Regions from separate parts of the uncultured Intestinibacter sp. genome, predicted to be linked through region 1. Evidence: riboswitches for the same ligand, from Rfam matches in the RefSeq annotation. Region 1 holds a riboswitch; each other region holds the start of a gene.
The links. A riboswitch is a leader RNA that binds a small molecule or an ion and turns the genes downstream of it on or off. The one in region 1 is predicted to bind cobalamin.

Region 1 (3,289 bases):
GCGGGTATTTCATACAACAAATTTCTGGCTAAGTTAGCATCTGATTATAATAAACCAAATGGATTTACAGTAATAATTCCAGATAATGCTCAAGATTTTTTAGATAAATTACAAATACAAAAGTTTTTTGGTATTGGAAAGGTAACTGCTAAAACACTAAAACTTATGGGAATAAATAATGGATATGATCTTAGACAACTTAGTTTATATGAATTAGAAAAATTGTTTAAAAGCAGAGGATATATTTATTATAATTTTGCGAGAGGAATAGATAATAGACCTGTTGAACCATATAGAGAACGTAAATCTGTAGGTTCAGAAACAACACTAGACCACAATTACAGATTAGATGAAGAAGAACTTGTAAATATATTAGATGAATTATGCCTAGATGTAAGCAATAGAATTATGTATTTAAATAAATTAGGCAAAACAGTCACACTTAAGATGAAGTTTGAGGATTTTACACAAATAACGCGCAGTACAAGTCTAGAATACGGAATAAACTCACATAAAGATATAAGAAAAAATATATACAATCTATTTAGAAATATACAGTGTAATAATCTACAAATACGTTTAGTCGGTGTAACTTTATCAAATTTAATAGATATAAATGAGAGTACACACAATATAACACTATTTGAATATATGAAAAATATAAGCACTGATAAAGATGATTAAAATAAATTTATTTAAATATTGTATAATAAAATAGCATATCATAAAGTATTATAATTTATTGAAAAAATTGTAAAATAAGGATATAATTAAGTATACACATTGTTGTATAGATTTTTTGAATAAGATTCACGAATTGAATATTGTTCAAGGTGTATTTAAAACAATACTTAAAAGGGAATGTGGTGAAAAGCCACAGCAGCCCCCGCTACTGTAAGAATGACGAAAGCTTAAGGTTTTGGAGAACTTAACCTCCACTGTTAAATCGGGAAGGAGAAGCAAGTAGGATGATTTCAAGCCAGGAGACCTGCCTAAAATAATACATGCTCTTTCGGAGGGAGAGAAATACTGTAATATGGGTTATTTATAATCGCGCGGAAAATAGACAATATACATATTATAGATTTTTTTGGGACCGAAGAAAATGGTTCTTTTTTTGTGAATAATAAAAGAACATTAATTCAATTTGTGAGTCTTATTTTATTGGATAAATTTAATAAAAAGAAAGTGTAATATTTAGTAACTTAGATATTTAAAGTTAAACATATTAGTAAGATTTTAAAATAATAAAAAATATATAATAAACCATTTTTTGAAATATGAAAATGAATAATTTTTAGGAGTTAAATTTACACTTTTTTAATGATATAATAATATATATCACTAATAAGAGGTGTTAAATAATGAGTGAAAAAAAATTGGCTAAAGGAAATGACAAAGCTGCACTAAATAGAAGGCTTAAGAGAATTGAAGGACAAGTAAAAGGAATTCAAAAAATGGTAGAAGATGATAGATATTGTGTAGATATATTAGTTCAAATATCAGCAATTAGATCTGCTATAGATAATGTAGGCACAATGATACTAGAAAACCATATTAAGGGCTGTGTTTCTAATGATATAAAATATGGAAATGAAGAAGAAAGTGAAGCGGCAATTAAGGAATTAATGGATACAATAAAAAAATTCACAAAATAGGGGGGGCTATTATGAATCAACAGGGGTTTATAGTTGAAATAGTAGATGATAAAACTGCTAAAATGCGTATGCAAAGACATTCTGCATGTGCTTCATGTGGTAAATGTGCAAAATTAACTTCAGAAAGTCAAGATTTAATAGTAGAAGTCGACAATCAAATTGGAGCAAAAGTAGGGGATCACGTAGAAGTTAGTATGGATAGTGTAAAAGTAATGAAAGCAACTATGTTGGCATATATGTTGCCACTAGTATTTTTAATTGCAGGGACAGCTATATGCTTTTTTGTACTTAATAATATAAACTTTAACGGTCCAATAGAATTATTAAGTGGACTATGTGGATTATTATGTACATTTTTAAGCTATCTTTATCTAAGAAAAAACGATAAAAAATATAGAGAGAGCAGAGATTATATTCCTATAGTAGTGAGAATAATTTAAATATAAGGGGTTTTGTAGCTGTGATTAATAAACCACAGCCACAAAACCCCTATTTTTCTAACTTTTCTTCAAGTTTTTTTAAATGCATCTTTTTAACAAGTATATAATAAGTTTTTGTAAAAGATGTAATTATAAGAATTCCGATTGCTATTCCAGTACTTTTAAATAGAGAATCCGTTCCAGTAGATACAGCAAGTGCATAATCTTTTTGAACTAATGAATACATAGTATTATATAATCCAAGACCAGGCACAAGTGGAAGTATTCCAGGTATTATAAAGTTTATAGCTGGATATTTTAATTTACGAGCTAAAATTTCACTAAATAATGAAACAACAGCAGATGCTATAACCATAGAAAATACATTTGAAATATATTCTGAGTTAGCCATAACAACATAAGTACACCATCCTATACCACCTACTATACCACATGGAATAAGTGATTTTTTAGGTGCATTAAAGAATATAGAAAAACCTGCTGTAACTGCAAATGAAAATATAAAGTTTATTATTAAATCTTTAATAGTCATTTAATCAACCTCCAATTTTAATCCAAAAATCAAGTACAACACCGACTCCTACAGCTATAGCTCCTGCTGTTAAAAATGCTTCAAATACACGAGAAACACCAGAAACTAAATCACCAGATATTAAATCCCTAAGCCCTTTTACGAAAGCAACTCCAGGAAGTAGAGGCATTATAGAACCTACTATAAGCATTTTAGGGTCATGTAAAATTCCAATCTGACAAAAAGCAACCCCAAACGTAGCTATTGCAAATGAAGATACTAATGTAGCCATAAATGCCATAGAGTTAAGTTTCATTATTCCATTATATATAATAGTTCCAACAACTGAGATTATTAATGTAAGTAAAAAATCTGCTATACTTGTACCACCTATTAAATAAGCGAAACATGCAGAAGAAATTGCAGTCCCCGCATAAAAAGAAATTATTCCATATGGTGGAGGTAAAGTAGCTATTTTTTTTAGTTTATTAATCGCTTCATCAGTTGTCATTTCAGGGTTTTGAACAAAATCTCTAGATACAGTATTTAAAAGGTCTATTTTGTTTAAGTCGATACTTCTACGCTTTATAGTTCTCATAAATGACAATCCGTCGAACTTATCATCTGCAATTATTATACACGTAGGAGTTGTAAATACATTAATATGTCTGTATCCACGA
Region 2 (3,289 bases), on a different contig from region 1:
TATGAACTTGTGCAATCATTTAAATCTATTCCATATCCATCATATAATCCCATTACGCCTTCTACTACTGCTATATCAGCATCTTTAGATGCTTCTTTTACTATATACTTTATTTTTTCATCTTCAAGCATATAGGAATCTAAATTTCTAGAATATCTTCCTGTTATAAAAGTATGATAAGAAGGATCTATATAATCTGGTCCAACTTTAAATGGTTGTACCTGTAGTTTTCTTTTTGTAAGTGCTTGCATTATACCTAATGAAATAGTTGTCTTTCCGACACCACTATTTGTCCCTGCAATTAATATTTTCTTCATCTCTACCACCTATTGTCCTTTACTTTCTTCGTGCTCTTGCATTATTTGATATATTTTTTCTATATCAAGATGTTCTCTTAAGAAGTCTGCTAATCTGTCGTATTCTTTATCCTTAAATTCTTTAAATGATTTAACTTTACTGTCTATTTTATCTAGACCTTTCATTTCTCTTATGTTGTTTAATATAGTTCTAGTAAAATCTATATCATCAAATATTCCATGAAGATATGTTCCGAAAACATTGCACTCTGAGTTTACACTTCCTTCTGTGTAATTAACTTTTTCATCTAATTTTTGTGTAATTGTGCATAGATTTTTTATTTCATTACCTCTATTGGTAACGCCCATATGTATTTCATATCCTTTAACTTTTTTACCTTCTAAATTATTTAAATATCCACTTAAATCTTTATCTATTATTGCCTTAACTTGAGTTGTTATCTTTTCTAGTTCAAAAGTTGTTTCAGTATCTAGAAGACCTATCCCTTCAACTTCCTCTAGATCACTTTCGACATGATATGGGTCTCTTAATTTTTTACCTAGCATTTGATATCCACCACAAATACCTATAACTAATTTTCCTCTTCTATGTAATTCCTTTATTTGTTCTTCAAGACCATTATTTCTTAAAAACATTAAATCATCTATTGTACTTTTAGTACCTGGAATAATTACTATATCAGGATTTCCTAGAGATTCTCCATAATCTACATATCTAATACTTACATCTTCTTGAGTTTCAAATATATTAAAATCTGTAAAATTAGACATATGTGGCGTTCTAACAATTTCTATATGTATATCATTTCTCGCCATTTGCTTTTTAAATCTCGTAGTTACACTATCCTCATCTTCTATTTTTATATCACAATAAGGTACAACACCTAATACAGGTACATTTATTATTTCTTCTAACATTTTTACTCCGGAATCTAAAAGCTCTTTTCTACCTCTAAATTTATTTATTATTACCCCTTTTACTCTCTTTCTATCTTCTTCGCTTAATAAAAGCATTGTTCCAGCAAGTGATGCAAAAACGCCACCTCTATCAATATCACCAACTAATATTACTGGTGCATCTGCTATTCTTGCCATTCCCATATTGGAAATATCTCTTTCCATTAAGTTTATTTCTGCTGCACTTCCTGCACCTTCCATAACAACTATATTGTAGTTTTCTTCAAATTCTTTAAATATATCTCTCAATACATCCATTAACTCTAACTTATATTCATGGTATTGTAGAGAAGTCATATCTCCAACTACCTTTCCTCTTACTATAACTTGGCTTTTATTGTTGCCACATGGTTTAAGTAATATTGGGTTCATATCTGCTATTGGTTCTAATCCACATGCTTCTGCTTGTGAAACTTGGGCCCTTCCCATCTCTAGTCCTTCCTTTGTTATAAATGAATTAAGGGCCATATTTTGAGATTTAAAAGGAATTACAGTATATCCATCTTGTTTAAATATTCTACCTAAACCTGTAACTATTGTACTTTTCCCAACATTGGATGCAGTTCCTTGAAACATTATTTTCTTACTCATAGCCTCTTCCCCTTCTATTATTTGTAGCGCTATATATTAACTAAAATAAATCTATATTTATCGTATATATATTTAGAAAACTAACAAAAAAATCCTAATAACGAGATTAGGATTTTTTGTATTTATAAAAAAATCTTCACCCCGAGATTTTAACTCTAATAAATTAATTAATCCAGGTATCCTGACTTAACATCATCCTACTCCTACACCTTCCCATTTTCTCAAACAGTGGTTTCTATAGTTTCATCCGTTTCACAGTAGCGGGGGCTGTAAAGGCTTTTACCTTTTTCCCTGAGAAAAATTAATCTAATATTCTATTTTAAAAAACTTGTTTCATTTAACTTATTAATAACAGCAAATCCATTATCAATTTCAACAATACTTATAGATGCATTGTCGATTTTAAAATTCCAATGGTATTCAAAACTATTTGAAATTAAATATGTTAAAATATTTCTAATTGTCCCTGCATGAGCACATATTAAGATTGTCTCATCTTCATCAGACTCATCTAAAATAAATTGTGTTTCTTTTGATACTCTTTCAAAACAATCAACCAAGCTTTCTCCATTTGGATATGTATATTCATATCCTTCTTCTATCATTTTGTTAAATTCATCAGGATAATCTTTTTGAATTTCTTTGAAGTCTTTTCCTTCAAAATCTCCAAAGTTAATTTCTTGTAAATCCTTACTCTGTTGTATTTCTATTGAATTTATTTTAGCTAAATATTTTGCAGTCTCTTTAGTTCTACTTGACGTCGTAGTATATATCTTATCAATTTTTTCATCACTTAAAAAGCCTGTTATTTTTTCTATTTGTATCTTTCCTTCTTCACTTACTTTACTATCTATATGACCAGAGAGTTTCGCAAGTTTATTATCTTCTGTAAGTACATGACGTACTAAAATTAATTTTTTCATTTTCTTCTCCTTACAATGCTAAATTACTGAAATTAGCATATAAGTATATATTAAGAAAAATACTTCTCCAAGTTCTATCGTGCAACCTAGTATATCTCCAGTTACACCATCAATCTTTTTATATATATGTTTTTTAAACAATAATGCAAATACTATTATAAATATAATAGAACTTAAAACTTTTATAATTGTCGCAATAGGTTGTAAGAAAATAAATTTTCCAAATAATATAATTAATATAGAAGAATATACTATACCTGTTATAAGCATTCCCATAGTACATTTTCCTATAAATAAATTACCCATACCTTTTGCTCTTGGAGTTACTGTTTTGTAAGTCATTATCATAACTCCAATTCGCCCTATAACCGGCATAAAAATAACTAGCCATAACAAGTTATTTTGTACTAAGCTATTGATAAATCCTATTTTTAGTAGTATTAAAAACATTATTGCAAGAAGTGAATTTGTTCCTAATCTGGAATCTTTCATTATTTCTAA
Region 3 (3,289 bases), on a different contig from region 1:
AAGTCCATACTTACATTGTCGAGTGCTTTTCTTGTTTTATCATATTGATATGTTAAATTATTTATTTTAAACATCTTTACTATCCCCTACTATATGGAATGTACCATCAAATAATTTCATATCTAAGGCTATACTCATTTCATCATATCTTATCATCATTCGCTTGAATAACATATTTACTAAAAGCCCAAATGAATGGTATCCATTTTTTAAATTTATATATCCAAAGCGAAGTTCTTGGGAAGTTCTTATATCTAATACTTCCTCCATAAATATAAATATGAATCTATACATAAGCATTGATATCTCTAAAACTACATCTGGCAAGTGTAATTTTTTGAATATAAATATAAGTTGATTAAAAGGTGTTGTCAACATTATAAAATATATGCATGTTAAACAAGACAATGCCCTGAAAAACAAATGTATAGATGTGTCTATAGATGTATTAGAAACACCTATATATAAATTTCCCACTTTTATATAATGAAGTAAAATCGATTTATCAGTTGAAAAGTTTATTAAAATCATAATTATACTTATTAATAAAAATGCAAATGGTATTTTTATTAAATGTATATAGTCTTTTACCTCTATTTTGGCAATTCCAACTATTGTAATACTCATACCTAATATTATCAATACTGATAATATGTTGTAAGGACTAATTAATGATATTATTAAAAATAACATACCTACACTAAATTTTATATTAGGGTTAACCTTAAATAATTTATTCTTATAAGCATAATCATCTATTATCATTAATTTATCTTCTTTCTAAATTTATTTGAATTCACTAATACCTTAAACTAAATGTATTATAAATTATTTTTCTTCCCTCATTTTATGTTTAGTTCTAGTAGCTCCTATGTAGTAACCAACTATACCAGCACCTAGTGCTGCTTGAGATGCGAATAGTAAACTTTCGATTTCTCCACTAGCTGGTTCAAAGAAACTGCTAAACCATGGTTGATAATCTGGATTTATTTCTGTGATAGCTGCTTCAGCTTCACCATCTGCTCCACCAAATTCTGCATCACTTTGTATTACTTGAGGCACTACTATTATAGCTAATACTAATAGTAATAGTATTATATTTAATTTTGTACTATTACCTTTTTTTGATTTTGTTTCATGAGTTGTCATTATGCTAGTACCTCCTTATCTTCATTTTCAGTTATAAAGTTATAGATTATAGTTGTTAATAACCCTTCTGCTATTGCTATTGGAATTTGAGTTATAAAGAATATTCCTAAGAATTTAATAGCAGATACTGCAAATCCACCAACTGGATCAGGGAATGCTAACCCTAATTGTAATGAAGTTAAAGTATATGTAGCTAAATCTCCTATTGATGCTGCTAAAAATACTGCAACATTTTTATTGATTTTATCTTTGCATAATTTCCAAATTAAATATGATATGATTGGCCCAAATATCGCCATTGAAAATGCATTTGCGCCTAAAGTTGTTATTCCCCCATGAGCTAATAATAACGCTTGGAATAATAACACTATTGTTCCTAATACAACTGTTACGCTAGGTCCAAATAATATTGATGCTAGTCCTACCCCTGTTGGATGTGAGCAACTTCCTGTTACAGAAGGTATTTTTAATGCTGAAAGCACAAATACAAATGCACCACATAAAGCTAGCAATAATTTTTTCTTTGGATGTTCTTTTACTACTTTTGTTATATTTTTTAAACCTACAACAAAGAATGGTATAAATAGTACATACCAAATTACTGCCCATTTTACTGGTAAGAATCCTTCCATAATATGCATAGCGCCTGAAACTGTCGGAGCTAATACTAGCATAAATGCTGCTAACATACACCATTTCACATTAGTCTTTTGTAATCTCATTTACCTACCCCTTAAAAATAATATATTTGAAAATGTTGTGTATTAAGAACTGATAATATCTTATTTATGATAATAAATTTTGTCTATAACTCCCATTATTTAAATAATAATTCTAAAAATAAAAAACCTAACTACTCTGAGTTAGGCAATATCCTTAAATAAGTTTAAAAATTATTCCTTAATTAAGATATTATCTCCAACCCCGGAGAAATTCTTTTATTTATTAGGCAGGTTTCCTGACTTAGTCTCATTCTATCCCTCCCTTCCCATGATTTTAGATCACAGTGGTAACTGAGGGAATCGTCAACATTACAGTAGCGGGGGCTGTAGAGGATTTACACCTCTTTCCCTATTAATCTAATGTAGAACCTAAAAAATTTTAATTTTAATACCAACATATTCCATCTTGAGAATATATTTAAAGTATAGCATAAACAGACAAAATGTGATGGTTTTCACAATTCCAATTTGTTATAGTCTATAATCTTTTTATATTTTAAATTAATATTACATTGTAATTATATGATTATGTAAGTTTAACTATATAATATGTTGTTTTTTAATTCTAATTACGATTTTATATTTTTGATATAGCTTATAAAGTCTTTTTTAATTTATTAATTCCGTTTAGTTATCTAGTTAATTATTACCTTTTTCAAATAGGTAGATACAATATCTGAAAATCTCTGTATATCTTTTATATAAATAAAGTCTTTTCCATAGATTTTCTTTTCTGCCTCTAGGTCAATTTCTTTTCCTGTAAAAACTCCTAATACCATTATTCCTCTTTTTCTAGCTTTTCTAACTTCCATAGCAGTATCTTTAATTCCTACTATACCTTTATAAGACATTTCTCCTCTTATACTTCTTGAACTGTCTTTACCTATTTTTACATCGTTTGGTTTACCGTCACTAAGTACAATTAAAATTTTATTTTCTTCTTCTCTTTCTAATAGTCCATCACAAGTTGCTTTTATCGCAAGACCATCTCGATTATTTCCAGAACAGTAATATTCAAATATATCCTCACACTTTCTGACATTATCGTTATAATCCCTAAATCGTTTTAATATTGTATAATCAAGAAAACTTTGAAACCCCATAACTCTGTTTGGAATCCCAGCGAGTGTAAGTGCAGCAGATAATATATATGCTTGTATCGCAACCATAAATTGTTTTGATGTTTGTGAACCACTTGAATCGAGTAGTATATCTATAACATATCTTCCTTTTCCATTGTCTACATCTTTATAAAATATCTTGTTATTACTACTTCGTCCTATTCTCCACGCTTTATTTGCATATATTGTTCCGCAATCAGAATAAAGTCTATCAGACGAACTTTCTTCTATTAATAATCTAGAAAAACATTCTCTAAGCTTATTTATTTGTCTTCTATATACCTTCATTTTATATTG

Region 2: linked by a shared signal. The riboswitch ahead of RDX53_RS03010 (cobyric acid synthase) and the one ahead of RDX53_RS01365 (metal-sensitive transcriptional regulator) in region 1 are both predicted to bind cobalamin.
Region 3: linked by a shared signal. The riboswitch ahead of RDX53_RS03185 (energy-coupling factor ABC transporter permease) and the one ahead of RDX53_RS01365 (metal-sensitive transcriptional regulator) in region 1 are both predicted to bind cobalamin.

Annotation. Positions count from the first base shown of each region.
Region 1 covers NZ_CABQXJ010000004.1:22,826-26,114, reverse strand. The annotation lists gene dinB (DNA polymerase IV) at 1-684, shown strand, start outside; cobalamin riboswitch at 815-1,011, shown strand; gene RDX53_RS01365 (metal-sensitive transcriptional regulator) at 1,365-1,658, shown strand; gene RDX53_RS01360 (SoxR reducing system RseC family protein) at 1,670-2,098, shown strand; gene RDX53_RS01355 (threonine/serine exporter family protein) at 2,148-2,630, opposite strand; gene RDX53_RS01350 (threonine/serine exporter ThrE family protein) at 2,635-3,289, opposite strand, start outside.
Region 2 covers NZ_CABQXJ010000009.1:5,151-8,439, reverse strand. The annotation lists gene RDX53_RS03015 (cobyrinate a,c-diamide synthase) at 1-317, opposite strand, end outside; gene RDX53_RS03010 (cobyric acid synthase) at 327-1,865, opposite strand; cobalamin riboswitch at 2,019-2,184, opposite strand; gene RDX53_RS03005 (histidine phosphatase family protein) at 2,180-2,788, opposite strand; gene cobS (adenosylcobinamide-GDP ribazoletransferase) at 2,807-3,289, opposite strand, start outside.
Region 3 covers NZ_CABQXJ010000009.1:46,829-50,117, reverse strand. The annotation lists gene RDX53_RS03200 (energy-coupling factor ABC transporter ATP-binding protein) at 1-74, opposite strand, end outside; gene cbiQ (cobalt ECF transporter T component CbiQ) at 67-765, opposite strand; gene RDX53_RS03190 (energy-coupling factor ABC transporter substrate-binding protein) at 829-1,149, opposite strand; gene RDX53_RS03185 (energy-coupling factor ABC transporter permease) at 1,149-1,838, opposite strand; cobalamin riboswitch at 2,080-2,259, opposite strand; gene RDX53_RS03180 (nitric oxide reductase activation-like protein) at 2,507-3,289, opposite strand, start outside.